DNA from 3 places in the Alteromonas sp. 76-1 genome. Region 2 is predicted to be linked to each of the others. Evidence: predicted binding sites of a transcription regulator. Region 2 holds the regulator's gene; each other region holds the start of a gene.
What was found. The regulator sigma-54, encoded in region 2, starts transcription at its own class of promoters, with help from an activator protein. The targets are predictions, from matches to a motif close to GTTGGCACGNNNNTNGNNT.
Positions count from the first base shown of each region.

Region 1: a site for sigma-54 is predicted at 1,756-1,774, ahead of ALT761_RS15200 (DUF1328 domain-containing protein). Genes of this name have one in related genera too.
Region 3: a site for sigma-54 is predicted at 3,030-3,048, ahead of ALT761_RS17580 (EF-hand domain-containing protein). Genes of this name have one in related genera too.

Region 1 is NZ_LR136958.1:3,518,099-3,523,491, reverse strand. Features, by position in the region: gene ALT761_RS15210 (MATE family efflux transporter) at 1-1,051, shown strand, start outside; gene ALT761_RS15205 (DUF4235 domain-containing protein) at 1,180-1,425, opposite strand; gene ALT761_RS15200 (DUF1328 domain-containing protein) at 1,543-1,710, opposite strand; gene ALT761_RS15195 (alcohol dehydrogenase catalytic domain-containing protein) at 2,024-2,959, opposite strand; gene dkgB (2,5-didehydrogluconate reductase DkgB) at 2,980-3,804, opposite strand; gene ALT761_RS15185 (TIGR03571 family LLM class oxidoreductase) at 3,830-4,747, opposite strand; gene ALT761_RS15180 (MFS transporter) at 4,758-5,393, opposite strand, start outside.
Region 2 is NZ_LR136958.1:857,918-863,310, reverse strand. Features, by position in the region: gene kdsC (3-deoxy-manno-octulosonate-8-phosphatase KdsC) at 1-201, shown strand, start outside; gene lptC (LPS export ABC transporter periplasmic protein LptC) at 198-776, shown strand; gene lptA (lipopolysaccharide transport periplasmic protein LptA) at 745-1,308, shown strand; gene lptB (LPS export ABC transporter ATP-binding protein) at 1,311-2,036, shown strand; gene ALT761_RS03625 (RNA polymerase factor sigma-54) at 2,112-3,596, shown strand; gene hpf (ribosome hibernation promoting factor) at 3,626-3,913, shown strand; gene ptsN (PTS IIA-like nitrogen regulatory protein PtsN) at 3,922-4,365, shown strand; gene rapZ (RNase adapter RapZ) at 4,404-5,246, shown strand; gene ALT761_RS03605 (HPr family phosphocarrier protein) at 5,249-5,393, shown strand, end outside.
Region 3 is NZ_LR136958.1:4,152,437-4,157,829, reverse strand. Features, by position in the region: rRNA gene ALT761_RS17590 (23S ribosomal RNA) at 1-2,030, shown strand, start outside; rRNA gene rrf (5S ribosomal RNA) at 2,216-2,331, shown strand; gene ALT761_RS17580 (EF-hand domain-containing protein) at 2,445-2,960, opposite strand; gene murB (UDP-N-acetylmuramate dehydrogenase) at 3,228-4,220, shown strand; gene birA (bifunctional biotin--[acetyl-CoA-carboxylase] ligase/biotin operon repressor BirA) at 4,231-5,220, shown strand; gene ALT761_RS17565 (type III pantothenate kinase) at 5,207-5,393, shown strand, end outside.

The DNA.
Region 1 (5,393 bases), 2.1 Mb from region 2:
CTGGCTAGATAACGTAAGCGGCCTTGCCATTGCCTTTAGTGCGGTGTCGTGTGTAATAGGATTTTTTGCGGCGCGTCCGTTGGTGGTTTTACTTGGCGCTGAACCTCATATCGAGCCGCTTGCCATGGAATATTTATGGGTAACGTTAGCCGGCTCGGTAGGCTTCACCTTATCTTTCGGGGCGGCGGGCGCGTTGATGGCACTAGGCGATACCAAATCTAACCGAAATGCACTCATGATTGGTTTCTTTGCCAATTTTGGGCTGAACCCCTTCTTTACTTTTATACTCGACTTAGGGGTAAGCGGTATAGCGCTAGCCACCGTGGTGATTAAGTTTGCCACCGCGTTTTACCTGTTCCGGGTACTGATGAAGCGTTTAAACATATTGGTAATGCCCACTTTTGATAAAGAGCGTTGGCAAAAGCTACTTAAACAAATTGTGCCCGCTAGCTTCAATATGCTCACTATTATTTTAGGTGGTTTTATTACAGTGGCGCTTATCGGTCAATTTGGTAGTGAGCATGTGGCAGGGTATACCGTTGGGCTGCGTCTAGAGCAGGTGTTGTTACTACCAGCGTTAGGGTTGAATAGCGCGGTAATGGCCATAGCGGGTCAGAATATGGGCGTAAAAAAATACGACCGTGTGGCTGAAACGTACCGCAAGGGGTTACTAATCGGTTTCTTTATGGCGGTAGTGTCTATTCCCGTTATGTATTTTCTATCGCCGCTGGCAATGAGCCTTTTTACTAACGACAGTGCCATTAAAAATACAGGAATAACGTACCTTAGAATTGATACATTAGCTTTTTATGCGTACGTGGTTTTGTTTCAAAGTGTGGCTATATTGCAGGCAATGCAAAAGCCTATGTTTCCCATGTATTTAGGTATAGCCCGTCAACTTGTTGTGCCCGCTTCAATAAACTATGTACTGATTGTAGTGTGGGGCTACCCCATGGTGTCTATGTTTTACACCATCGTTACAGTGGTTATTTTAAGCGCCGTCATTGCTTTCTTTTATACCAGAAGAGAGATAAACAGGGTTAAATTATGAATTGGCTTGTATTCAATCTTGCAGATTTATTTAACAGATGTGTTATGGGAACAGGTCGCAAAAATTAACCAACGTTTCGATACCTCTTATAAGTGCTTACACTTTTAAGAGGTATCAATTTGGCAGTGTTATTTTGACTGGCGTTTGTCTAGTACATATTGAACGGCCATTCTGGCAACGCCTGCTCCAATGCCTGATACTACAGCCCAGGTTACGGCCTCTTTAAGGTCTGTATTTTCACTTTCTTTGTCTTTCGGGGCGGGGTCGTTAGTCACTTTTTCCCACGACTTTTGAAGCGTTTTTCTCGCTAGAATTCCTGCAGATGCAGCGGCAAGACCGATACCTACGTTCGTAATGCGTTGTTTGTTGCTCATAATGATCTCCATTGATGAAGCGTAAATTAAAAAAACAGCCATTAATCAAATGACTAATGGCTGTTTATTACAGACTCTCGCAAAGTCTTAAAACCAATTTTTTACTTCGGCTTTCGTTTAACTTTTGCCTTTAACCATATTCATAACAACTGAAATGATCAGTAGGATAACGAAAACACCGAATATAATTTTGGCGATACCCGCTGCAGAACCAGCAATTCCACCAAATCCTAAAACTGCTGCAACTAATGCAACTACTAAAAATATTAAAGCCCAACGTAACATAATGTATCCCTTCAGTTTGTGAGTTAATGTGAGTTAGTTATGGAGTTGCAAACCACAGGCCTACTTTGCCAGATTGTTTTAAATTGTTGCTCAAAATAGCGTCAGAATGCGGCTTGTAGCCCGATTTTATCGACAAAAAGAAGTGCGTTTTTTGCGCCGTAATATATGTAACGACTAGAGAGGATGACTATTTTACCGAATAAAACTGTAAATATTTCTCGAATGATGGGGCTAGAAAATAATAGTGTTACGCATAAAAGAGGCAGAGTACTTTTATCCATTTCCTTACAAAAATACTCTGCCCCCATTTCATTTAGCTAACAGTCACCACTGCTTTTTGTTTGGCTTCTTTAGAAGAATGAAGCGCATCGTTGAGGTTTTGAAAAGCAAACACTTGAGGTATTTCTACCACTATTTGCTGCTCTGTTATTTGCCTTAACAAGGTTTCACCGTCGTTCATAAGACGCTGCCACTGCGCTAAATCACCGAAATCGTGCAAAGCGCCTAGGGCTATTTCGTGATATGAAATTGTGCGGGTAAACGGTTCATCTACAGGCTCTTCAATGCGCCCTAAGATACTCACCACATGACCATTCGCTTCCAATAAAGGTACAAGGTTTTTGGCGTTATCAGGGCCATTTGCATCGAAAAGTGCGTAAAAGCTTTGGCCTGTTGGGGCATCACTATGAATGGCTTTCACACCCATTACATCCGCTTGCGCTTGAGTGAAACTGCTGGATATAACGTGCACATTAAAGCCGGCCTGCGATAACAGTTGGGAAAGCAGCTTGTTTACCGCTCCCATTCCGCTAACGAGTACATCAGCACCTTGCCTAACGGGTACTTTACTGAATGCTTGCCACGCCGTTAGCATGGGGCATGGCAGGGCCGCAGCCAATGCAAAGTCCATACTTTCAGGCACGTCCATTACGCGGCTTGCGTATACCTGTGTATGATCTGCAAAACTACCGTTCTCGCTAAGACTATGATGATAAGCAACGCGCTTTCCCAATAACCCGTTATCCACACCATCGCCCACGGCAATAACAACGCCTGCGCCGTCGACACCTGGCACATGGCCTTCTTGCCAATCGCGGGGATTATCGTCGATAAACTTCCAGTCTACTGGGTTTATACCAATCGCATAATTACGCACCACAATACGCCCAGCCGCTGGTGCCGAGATTACCTGCTCGTCATGCACTAGTGGCTTACCTGCTTGTTGAAATTGCCAAACATTCGCTTGCATAATACCTATCTAATACCTCTCTAATCCCACTCTGGGGCAAAGTCTGGTGTGGCCTGACGATCGCCGCAGTCTAGTGCGTCAATTTTTGCAATGTCTTCTGCGTCAAGCGTTAGCTCAAGTGCTTTGAAATTGGTTTCCAAGTTCTTACGTTTGGTAGACGATGGAATAGTCACAAGGCCATTGGCAAGCTCCCAGGCCACAACCACTTCAGCCGCGCTCACCCCGTGCTTCTCTGCAATGGCAACAATGGTGTCGTCTTTAAGCACTTTGCCTACGGCAAATGGCATGTAGCCGGTAACAACAATGCCGTGCTTGTCGCACACGGCGCGCACTTTATCATTGGTCAGATAAGGATGAACTTCAACTTGGTTAGTGGCAATAACACCTTGACCTAAAATACCTACGGCTTGTTCAACTTGAGCCACCGTAAAGTTAGAAATGCCGATTTCTTTGGTAAGGCCTAACGTTTTCACTTTTAGTAACTCACCTAAGTATTCTTCCATGCTTTCACCGTTTTCTGGTGACGGCCAGTGAATAAGCAGTAGGTCTACGTAATCTAGCTGAAGTTTTGCCAAGCTTTCTTTTACACTGTCAACAAAGCTCGCTTTGTTTAGCTTATCGTTCCACACTTTGGTGGTAACGTATAAATCTTCACGTGCTACGGCACTGTCTTTAATAGCCCGGCCCACGGCTTCTTCATTGCCATAAATTTGTGCGGTATCAATGTGGCGGAAACCTACTTCTAGGGCCATCGTCACGCTGTTATATGCTTCTTCATCTTTTAAACGAAATGTGCCTACACCCAGTGAAGGAATTTTAGACTGTGACTGATTTACGTTAGGCATGATGCCTCCTTGTTAATTTCCGTTACTAATGAAAATGCGGTAGAACGTGCTCAGCAATTCGCTGCATTGCGTCTTCAACCGGCAGCGTATTTCGCCTGAAGTGAAGGCCAATATGGTTAACGCCCGCGCTTTTCATTGCCTTAAGTTCTTTGATAAGCCCGTTTACGCCAGTTTCAACCCCGAATCGGTGGCGTTTTATCGGCGCTTCGTCGTCTTCAACCAAATTAAGATGGATAAAGCTAACGTAAGGTTTATTACCTGCAACTTCCCGCCATAAGGCTACGCGTTTTATATGATCGTTTGGCGTACCAGGGTAGGCGAGCCAACCGTCCATGTTTTCCCCAACCCATTGTGGGCTTTGCTGTGCAAGTCCGGCAACATAAAGCGGCGTATCAACTAATTCAGACTGCGAATTAGGAAGTACCTCCATGCCCTTGGTTAATTGCGCATTGCCGTGTTTTACAATGTCGAGCGACTGCCTAAATTGTTCACCCCGGGTGTTAAAGTCGACACCAAAAAGCGGATATTCAACAGGGCGGTCGCCGCTTGCCACGCCAAGAATTAGCCGGTTACCGCTAAGCTTTTGTACGCTCGCCGCGGCTTTCTTTACTAACCAAGGTTGGCGTAAAGGCAGAACGACGGCCGCTGTGCCTAGTAAAATATTGTCAGTAATACCGGCAAGGTAGCCAAGGTAAGTGAAGGTTTCAAAAACTTGTGCGGCATCGCCAAAGTTTGGGTCATATATAGGCACATCGCGTACCCAAGCTGCCTTAAAACCTAATTTGTCTGCCAACTGGATGCGACTGTGATGTTGAGTTAAATCAGGTACGCCAAACGGCGTACCTTTTGTAGCATCAAAATGTGCCCAGTCGTTATCGAGTGGAAGTTCTACGCCTACTGAAAAGTCGTGGGCTGCTAGTTTATCAAACGTGTTGGTAGTCATAATGGTGCCCTTACGCATTTATCGTAGCGGAAGCGTCACGCTTATCTAAGTAACCGCTGTACCGTGTTACCACTAACGCAGACACAGAAATAGCAGCGCCTATCCATGCGGTATCTGATAGCTCCATGCCCTCTACAATGGCCCCGCCAACAATTGAACCTACCGCAATACCAATGTTGAACGCTGCAATGTTTAGCCCTGAAGCTACATCTACTGCATTTGGTGTGAATTTTTCAGCAAGCTGCACAACATATACTTGAAGACCTGGTACGTTTCCAAATGCAAACGCCCCCCACACTAGAATAGTAATTACTGCAGCAATTTTGTGACCCATGGTGAAGGTGAGGGCGAACAAAATAATGGCTAGAGCACTGAAGATAATAGTGAGCGCGCGAATAGGGCCTTTTTTATCGGCTAATTTACCGCCATATATGTTCCCAACGGCAACTGAGGCACCGTAAACCAGCATGATCAAGCTAATCGCAGAAGGCGCGAATCCTGATTCTTGTTGCAAAATAGGCGCAAGGTAAGTAAATGCGGTAAAGGTACCGCCGTAACCTAAAATGGTCATTAGGTATACCAAGACTAATCGGGGCTGAACCAATACTTTCATCTGCTCGCTTAACGTAGCAGGCTTACTCTGTTT
Region 2 (5,393 bases):
GTAGGTGACGATATGCCTGATACGGGCATGTATCCTCACGCTAATGTAAGAATTGCGGTAAAAGACGCCCACCCTGCGGTTGCACAGCAAGCGAATTGGATCACCACGTTGCCCGGCGGCTTCGGGGCCGTTCGCGAAATATGTGACACCTTGCTTCAAGCAAACGACAAGCTACACGGAATTCAAGGTGCTAGCGTATGAAGGTATTAGGTTTTGACCGATTAGGCTTAAGTATTTCGGTGTTATTTATATTGGCATCCGCCCTGTATATTCCTATTTGGATGGACGAAGACCCTGCTCAGCAATCTGATCAAGGGCCGGACGCATTGAAGCCTGCATATAAAGCCAAAAACCTAACGACCACCTTATACAATCAAGAAGGACAGCTAAATCACAAAGTATTTGCAGCGTCGATGGAACATTACGACCAATTGGGCTTTGTTTTATTCCAAAAGCCCAGATATACATTGTATACCGACGATGCACAGTCACCGTGGGAAGTTACCGCGACAGAAGGCACTTTGTATAATAACGAATTGATACAGCTAGAAAATAATGTCGTTATTGAAAACCAAAGTGTCGATGACTTTGTAAGAACAATACGCACAGCGTTTATAGAGATAAACCTGTACACTAAGCAAATGACATCTGATCAGCCCGTGGAAATACGTGGCTTACAATATGTGATTAACAGCAATGGGTTTAACGCTAATTTGCGTACCCAGGAATACGAGTTAATAGACCATGTACAAACCATTTATTCGCCTAGCCACTAAAGCATTAGCGACTAGCCTCGCTGTTAGCCTATTTGCTATTGCGGCTATAGCGGCTGAAAGCGACTTTAATAAACCAATTAAAGTTGACTCGAAATCGCAATTTGTTGACGGTAAAAACAAAACCTCATTGTTTAAAGATGATGTAAGGATTACTCAAGGTTCTTTGGTGATAAATGCTGATGAAGTTGAAGTGATTGCCAGCGAAGGTGATGGACGAGAGATATTCGTGGCTCGCGGCAAACCAGCCAGCTATTCGCAAAAACTTGAAGACGGTGCTCCTGTTACAGCGAAGGCCAATGAAATTCGCTATGAAGTAGTAAATCGAACTATTTCTTTACAAGGAAATGCTGAGCTACAGCAAGACACCAGTAAAGTACAAGGCGACAAGATTACCTTCGACATGGTCACTGAACAATTACTTGCAACAGGCGGCGAAGACGGCGAAGGTGGCAGAGTCACTACCGTATTTACCCCTGAGGCAATACGTAAAGCGTCATCGAATAACGAAGACGATAAGGCGGACGACAACTAATCATGGCAACGTTGAGCGCACAGAGCCTTGCAAAGGCTTATAAAGCACGTCAAGTGGTTCGCGATGTAAGCTTATCAGTATCGACGGGGCAAATCGTTGGACTACTCGGCCCTAATGGTGCCGGTAAAACGACTACCTTCTACATGATTGTTGGCTTAGTTCCCTTAGATAAGGGCAAAATCAGTATTGATGACAGCGAATTAACTCACGAGCCCATGCACGAACGTGCTCGCCGCGGTATTGGGTATTTGCCGCAAGAAGCCTCTATTTTTAGAAAATTGACGGTGTTTGAGAACATCATGGCTATCTTGCAAACCCGTAAAGGGTTAAGTTCATCAGAACAAGAACAAGAAGCCGATGCGCTACTTGATGAATTTAATATCAACCATATACGTAATAGTACGGGTATGAGTTTATCCGGTGGTGAACGCCGCCGAGTAGAAATCGCACGAGCATTAGCAGCCGATCCGCAATTTATTTTGCTTGATGAGCCATTTGCTGGTGTTGATCCTATATCGGTTAATGATATAAAGAAGATCATTCAACATCTTCGTGACAGAGGAATTGGAATCCTCATCACCGATCACAACGTAAGAGAAACACTGGATGTGTGTGAGAAAGCGTATATTGTGAGCCAAGGCGAACTCATCGCGCAAGGGACGGCAGAACAAGTTTTAAGTAATCAGAAAGTAAGGGATGTATACCTAGGAGAACAATTCAGGCTATAGTTACTGTAACCGAATTGTCATTTTCAGTTTTAAGCACGGGTATATTCACAACAAGAGTTTAAAAATAAGACGTAGATGAAACCATCTTTACAGCTAAAGTTCAGTCAACAACTTACCATGACACCGCAGTTGCAGCAGGCAATCAAGCTGCTGCAGTTGTCTACGCTCGACCTGCAGCAAGAGATTCAGGAAGCACTTGACTCAAACCCTCTTTTAGAAGTTGAAGAAGGCGGTGATGACCACCCGGTTGAGAAAAACAACATGGATGGTGACGACCCTTCTGTGGAAGCGGCTCCCACTGCATCTAGCGATTCGTTGGAAGCTGGTGACGCGCTTGAAAAGAACGACCTTCCCGACGAGTTGCCAATCGACAGCACATGGGATGAGTATTACTCGGCCTCTTCTGCCCCCGCTCCTGGCCCATCGAATAATGATGACGACCAACTGTTTCAGGGTGAAACCACCGACAATATTCAAGACCATTTGCTTTGGCAGATGCGTTTAACCCCGTTTTCAGATACAGACCGCGCCATTGCTACCGCCATTATCGACTCCATTGATGAATCTGGTTACCTTAACGTACCCATTGAACAGATTTTAGAATCGGTAAACTCTGACGATGTTGAAGAGTTGGTAGAAATGGACGAAGTTGAATGTGTACTAAAACGTATTCAAATGTTCGACCCTATTGGTTCAGGTTCACGTACACCGCAAGAATGTTTGCTCGTGCAGCTTCGCCAGTTCTCAGACGATACGCCATGGCTCACCGAAGCCAGACAGCTTATTAATGAGTACTCAGACCTGCTGAGCAGCAAAGATTACCGTACGTTAATGCGCAAGAGCCGTTTGAAAGAAGATCAACTTCGCGAAGCCATGCGCTTATTGCAAACGTTGAATCCTCGTCCTGGCAGTGCATTAATTACTAAAGAACCCGAATACGTTATTCCTGATGTTTCGGTAAACAAAAAGAATGGCCGTTGGGTAGTAGAACTTAATCCCGACAGCTTGCCAAAATTAAGCGTAAATCAACAATACGCTGCCATGAGCCGACGCTCTAAAAACAGCAGCGATTCGCAATTTATTCGCTCGCATATGCAAGAAGCCAAGTGGTTTATAAAAAGCCTTGAGTCAAGAAACGACACCTTGATGAAAGTAGCAAACTGTATTGTGCAGCAACAAATGGGCTTTTTCGAGCACGGCCCAGAAATGATGAAACCAATGGTGCTAAATGATGTCGCAGAAATGGTAGATATGCATGAATCCACCATTTCACGTGTCACCACGCAAAAGTATATGCATACCCCTCGTGGCATTTTCGAGTTGAAGTATTTCTTCTCTAGCCATGTAGCAACGGAATCTGGTGGTGAGTGTTCATCTACCGCTATTCGCGCGTTAATTAAAAAGCTTGTGGCAGCGGAAACGCCCAGCAAGCCATTAAGCGATAGCAAGATTGCTCAATTGTTGGCCGAACAAGGCATTAAAGTAGCCCGGCGGACAATAGCAAAATACCGGGAATCGTTATCGATTCCGCCGTCAAACCAACGCAAAAGCCTTATCTAAAGGCCTTGATAATTTAAGGAAGACGAAATATGCAAATCAACCTTACCGGTCATCATGTCGAAATTACTGACTCTTTGCGTAGCTATGTCGATACTAAGTTCAGCAAACTAGAGCGTCACTTTGATCACATATCTAATGTGCATGTCATCCTGAACGTCGAAAAACTCAATCAAAAAGCCGAAGCCACCATGCACCTTAGCGGCGCAGAAGTGTTTGCTTCATCTCATAATACAGACATGTATGCGGCGATAGACAGCATGATCGACAAACTCGACAGGCAAGTTATCAAGCATAAGGAAAAGCTGAAAAAGCACTAAATATTAGTATGGAAATTCAAGCCATAGTAAGTTTGGACCGCACCGAGTGTGCGGTTCAATGTAATAGCAAAAAGCGTATTCTTGAGATTATTAGCGACATTGCCGCTAAGAATAATCCCGACATCGATCAGGCCACAGTGCTAGCGAGCCTACTTGCCCGTGAACGAATGGGAAGTACGGGGATTGGCAATGGCATTGCATTGCCTCATGGTCGTTTACCGGGTTTAGAACACGTTATCGCCATTATTGTAACTAGTCACCCTGCCATCGATTTTGATGCGCTTGACGACCAGCCCGTAGATATATTCTTTGCCTTGTTGGTGCCTGAAGAGAAAACAGAAGGTCACTTACAAACACTCGCTACCGTGGCGGGTAAGCTAAGTGATAAAGAAACGGTGAAAGCCATTAGACGGGCCTCCACCAGTGACGACATTATTACGGCTTTAAGCTAAAAAAGCACAGCACCATATTTTTAGAGGGAGAAATGCAGGTGAAACTGATTATTATCAGTGGTCGATCCGGTTCAGGAAAATCAGTTGCGCTACGTGCCCTTGAAGACTTAGGTTACTATTGCGTAGATAATATTCCGGTTAACCTTCTCCCTACTCTTACCCATACCGTGGTTGATGAATATGACCAAGTTGCGGTAAGTATCGATGTAAGAAACCTGCCCAAAAACCCAGCGGACTTGGTAGAAATTTTAGATTACCTACCCTCATCGTGGTCTATGACCATTGTGTACATCGACGCAAGCGACGATGTGCTGGTGAAGCGTTTCAGCGAAACCCGCCGACTGCATCCGTTAGCCAAACTCAACAAATCATTATCTGAGTCTATAAAGGCCGAATCAGATTTACTTGCGCCTATCGTTGAACGCGCCGATTTGTATATTGATACGGATAAACTCACTATTCATCAACTCGCAGAACTTATCCGCGAACGAATTCTAGGTAAGAAAAGCTCTCGCTTAGTATTGGTGTTTGAATCGTTTGGCTTTAAGCACGGTATTCCTAAAGACGCAGATTACGTGTTCGATGCAAGGTTTTTACCCAACCCGCATTGGGAACCAGATTTAAAGCACTTAACGGGCTTAGATGCGCCGGTTGAAGTATTTTTGGGTTCTCAACCTGTTGTAACCAAATTTATTTGGCAAATTCAGAACCTAATCACTACATGGCTGCCACATTTGGAACGCAATAACCGTAGTTATGTCACCATTGCGATTGGTTGTACTGGCGGTCAGCACCGCTCAGTATTTATTGCACAATCGTTAGCGAAAACCTTTGGCGAAATACACCCCGATGTGCAAATTCGCCACCGCGAGTTAAACTAGTAATGACCATTGAAAAAACACTAACTATAGTCAATAAGCTAGGCCTACATGCGCGCGCGGCCACGCAACTGGTTCAATTAGCTAATCAATTTGACGCTAAAATCGTGTTGGTAAAAGGCGATAAGAAAGCTGATGCAAACAGTGTAC
Region 3 (5,393 bases), 1.4 Mb from region 2:
AGCACTGTTAAGGCTAGGGGGTCATCCCGACTTACCAACCCTTTGCAAACTCCGAATACCAATGAGAACTATCCGGGAGACACACGGCGGGTGCTAACGTCCGTCGTGAAGAGGGAAACAACCCAGACCGCCAGCTAAGGTCCCAAAATATTGCTAAGTGGGAAACGATGTGGGAAGGCATAGACAGCTAGGAGGTTGGCTTAGAAGCAGCCACCCTTTAAAGAAAGCGTAATAGCTCACTAGTCGAGTCGGCCTGCGCGGAAGATGTAACGGGGCTAAGCAATATACCGAAGCTGCGGATACGTGTTTACACGTATGGTAGGGGAGCGTTGTGTAAGTGGATGAAGGTGGATTGAGAAGTCTGCTGGACATATCACAAGTGCGAATGCTGACATGAGTAACGATAATGGGAGTGAAAAACTCCCACGCCGGAAGACCAAGGTTTCCTGTCCCATGCTAATCAGGGCAGGGTAAGTCGGCCCCTAAGGCGAGGCAGAAATGCGTAGTCGATGGGAAACGGATTAATATTTCCGTACTTATATAATCAGTGATGGAGGGACGGAGAAGGCTAAGCAAGCTTGGCGTTGGTTGTCCAAGTGAAAGCAAGTAGGCCGAGCGTTTAGGTAAATCCGGACGCTTAAAGCTGAGATGCGAGACGAGCTACTACGGTAGTGAAGTTGTTGATGCCCTGCTTCCAGGAAAAGCTTCTAAACTTATGATTATATGAACCGTACCCCAAACCGACACAGGTGGTCAGGTAGAGAATACTAAGGCGCTTGAGAGAACTCGGGTGAAGGAACTCGGCAAAATTGTACCGTAACTTCGGGAGAAGGTACGCCCTTGTTTGTGATAGGACTTGCTCCTTGAGCAGATGAGGGCCGCAGTGACCAGGTGGCTGGGACTGTTTATTAAAAACACAGCACTCTGCTAACTCGCAAGAGGACGTATAGGGTGTGACACCTGCCCGGTGCCGGAAGGTTAATTGATGGGGTTATCTTCGGAGAAGCTCTTGATCGAAGCCCCGGTAAACGGCGGCCGTAACTATAACGGTCCTAAGGTAGCGAAATTCCTTGTCGGGTAAGTTCCGACCTGCACGAATGGTGTAACCATGGCCACGCTGTCTCCACCCGAGACTCAGTGAAATTGAAATCGCAGTGAAGATGCTGTGTACCCGCACCTAGACGGAAAGACCCCGTGAACCTTTACTACAGCTTGGCACTGAACATTGAACCTACATGTGTAGGATAGGTGGGAGGCTTCGAAGCACAGTCGCTAGATTGTGTGGAGCCGTCCTTGAAATACCACCCTTGTATGTTTGATGTTCTAACATTGGTCCCTTATCGGGATTATGGACAGTGTCTGGTGGGTAGTTTGACTGGGGCGGTCTCCTCCCAAATAGTAACGGAGGAGCACGAAGGTTAGCTAATCACGGTCGGACATCGTGAGGTTAGTGCAATGGCATAAGCTAGCTTAACTGCGAGACAGACACGTCGAGCAGGTACGAAAGTAGGTCATAGTGATCCGGTGGTTCTGTATGGAAGGGCCATCGCTCAACGGATAAAAGGTACTCCGGGGATAACAGGCTGATACCGCCCAAGAGTTCATATCGACGGCGGTGTTTGGCACCTCGATGTCGGCTCATCACATCCTGGGGCTGAAGTCGGTCCCAAGGGTATGGCTGTTCGCCATTTAAAGTGGTACGCGAGCTGGGTTTAGAACGTCGTGAGACAGTTCGGTCCCTATCTGGTGTGGGCGTTGGATGATTGATGGGAGCTGCTCCTAGTACGAGAGGACCGGAGTGGACGAACCGCTGGTGTTCGGGTTGTCATGCCAATGGCATTGCCCGGTAGCTACGTTCGGAACGGATAACCGCTGAAAGCATCTAAGCGGGAAGCCGGCCCAAAGATGAGTCATCCCTGACTTTTAAAGTCCGGAAGGGTTGTTATAGACGATGACGTTGATAGGCAGGATGTGGAAGCGTTGTAAGGCGTTAAGCTAACCTGTACTAATTGCCCGAGAGGCTTAACCATACAACGCCCAAGAGGCTTTATAATCTTGAGTGTTGTAAGACAAAGCTAATAGCAACTAGAGTAGTAGTACTCAGTGCTCAAAAGATTGATTACGTGAATATCAGAATTCCTAAATTGTTAATTATTAAAGTAATATGGACTGAATAAGTCGGTATTACGCAAACAAACGTTTGCAAAAGTTTTTGCTTGGCAGCCATAGCGATACGGTACCACCTGATCCCATTCCGAACTCAGAAGTGAAACGTATTAGCGGCGATGGTAGTGTGGGGTTTCCCCATGTGAGAGTAGCACACTGCCAAGCTCCCATTCGAAGAAAGGGCTATCCTAACGGATAGCCCTTTTTTTATGCGTGTAAGAAAGTGAAGCTAGGCAGGTTCTAAATCTGCATTACTCATTGTATGAAAACAAAGATACTTACTGCTTACCTTTCATTTTCAGATAATGTTCAAGTTCTGTTTTGGTGAGTGCCCCATCCCCATCTTTATCCATTTTAGTGAAGTTTCCGTCTATATTGGCTTTTGATACTTCAGCAGATGACAATGTACCATTTTCATTTAAGTCCGCTTTTTCAAAATTAACAACAACTGCTGATACCATGGCACTGTTTTCTACGTCATCTACCTTTTCTACGCTAACGGCGTCTTCTACACTATTTTCGTCAACTGTCGCGATAACATCCTCACTGAACTTGCTGGTGTTTGCTTTTACGTATTTGTTAAATTCAGAAAGGTTTATAGCAGAGTCACCGTTTGTGTCTATATTTTCTAGATAAGGCGCTAATGATGTTCCTTCCAATTCACTTGATGTGAGTAATTCGTCACCATCAGAATCTAAACCTGTAAAACTAGTTTCTATCTTACCGTTGGACGAGGCCATTACCGAACTCGTAATTAGTGTGCTCATTAACATAGAAAGTGAAAGCTTTTTCATAATAAACTCCATTTACTTTAGTGCGTTCTGCTTAGAAAGAGACAAAACGTTTCAGTGTAACAAGTAAAGATTCATATTTTATGCCACCACCTAACTTTCTGATTTTTTGACTAATAACAGAAAGAAGTCGACGGGCACTGGTTAAGAACTCTGCAGTGTGTGAAATATATACAGGGGACTTTCACCTCAACCAATCCCTCTAAACCGCTTTTAATTAACATCAGCTTCACCTACCATTAGCGCATTATTATTCTTCAATAAAGTGCTATGCCCTCATTACAGCAATATCATACTTTTTCTTTAGCTTCGAATTGCACATCTATCGTCGAATTCGACTCTATAGACTCATTTTTACAAGCCTACAATCCAGAAGTTAATACATATATTTTAGGCGGCGGAAGTAACTCTGTATTTTTGGATGACTTCGAAGGTGTGGTGCTAGTAAATAAAATTAAGGGTATTAGCCACTACGACACCGAATCACATCATCATATTAGTGTTGGGGCGGGGGAAGATTGGCATGAGTTTGTGTCGCTGTGTATGCAAAATGAATGGTTCGGGCTGGAAAATTTAGCGTTGATCCCAGGTTCCGTAGGCGCATCACCTATTCAAAATATTGGGGCTTACGGTGTAGAGGTACATTCCTTCATAGATTCTATAGAAGCGATACTACTTGAAACAAAAGAGCCCTTTCTTATTAAGGGGGCTGATTGTCAGTTTGGTTACCGCGATAGTATTTTTAAACACGCCTTATATGGTAAAGCGCTTATCACCAAAGTGAATTTTACACTTCCCAAGGCGTACGACGTTGTGGCGAGTTATGGTGAATTGTCGGCTATAGACTCCCCTAGTGCGAAAGATATTTTTAATAAGGTAATAAAAGTGCGAAAAGCCAAGCTTCCTGATCCTAAGCAGCTTGGAAATGCAGGTAGTTTCTTTAAGAACCCTGTTATTGCATTAGCGCATTTTGAAGAACTGAAATGTCATTATCTTGATATACCGAGTTACCCGGTGTCAGAAAATCAGGTAAAAGTACCTGCTGCATGGCTTATCGATCAGATGGGTTTTAAAGGAAAGGCGCTTAATGGCGTTAGGTGTCATCCCACACAGCCGCTAGTATTAACTAATATAGGAAACGCGCAGGGTAATGACCTAATTGCCCTAGCTAAAGAGATAATGAATTCGGTAGAAAGTGAATTTAAAATAACGCTCGAGCCAGAAGTGCGTTTAGTCGGCAAGGAAGGACTCATTCAATTATGAGACAGCAATTATGAGACAGGCATCGAAATCAGTAAGAAAACATATTTTGGCCTTGTTGTCTGATGGACACTTCCATTCAGGTGAAACCATAGCGCAACAAGTTGGCCTTTCCCGTACCGCTGTTGCTGGCCATATTTCTCAGCTTTCAGACTGGGGATTAGATGTTTTTAAAGTTAAAGGTAAGGGTTACCGTTTAGAGCGAGGTTTTTCTTTGTTAAATGCAGAGAGTATTAAGAAGCACTTAGGTAATTCTAAGCGCGCCATGATAGATGTTGAATCGGTTTTACCTTCCACTAATACTGAAATGAAAAAGCGAATCGCAAATGCCCGTCATGAATTAGCCGATGGTGATGCAATATTTGCTGAAATACAAACGGCGGGTCGTGGTCGTCATGGTAGAACTTGGTTGGCGCCTGTTGGCGGTAGCTTAACGTTTTCTATGTACTGGTCTTTTCCAGATGGTTACCAAAGCATGGCAGGTTTGTCATTAATGGTGGGTTTGGCAGTATGTGAAGCATTGAAAGACTTTGGCGTAGATGATACCGAACTGAAGTGGCCTAACGACATTTACCTTCAAGGTAAAAAGCTCGCTGGCATTCTTATAGAAGTTGAAGGCCAAATTGGTGCTACTGCGCATTCTGTCATTGGAATAGGTTTAAATGTGTGTGTACCTGATAGCCAATATGACGTTGGACAACCTCATAGTGACTTAACCTCTTATTTAGGACACACGCCAGATAGAAATAGTTTAGCGGCAGCCATAATAAAATCACTTTGGACATTGTTACCTAAGTTTACCCAGCAAGGTTTCGGCCCGTTCGCACCCCATTGGGAAGCGCTAGACTTGTATGCAGATAAAAGAATTGTGCTACAAATGGGCGAAAAACGTTTTTCAGGTATTGATAGAGGCGTAGATGCCAGCGGTGCGTTGTTGGTTGAAACGCAAGATGGCATTACTCGATTCCACGGTGGAGAGGTTAGCTTACGTGGTAACCGATAAAAATATCGTTTTAGTGGACGTTGGTAATACTCGATTTAAATATTGTTTGTTATCTGATGCTGAAAACGAGCCAACGGCCACAGAAAAGTTATCCGATTTACTTTCTTTTATCGATGAACAGCAAAATATTTCCCACTTATATTTAGCCTCAGTACGAAAAGCCGATGCGGTCG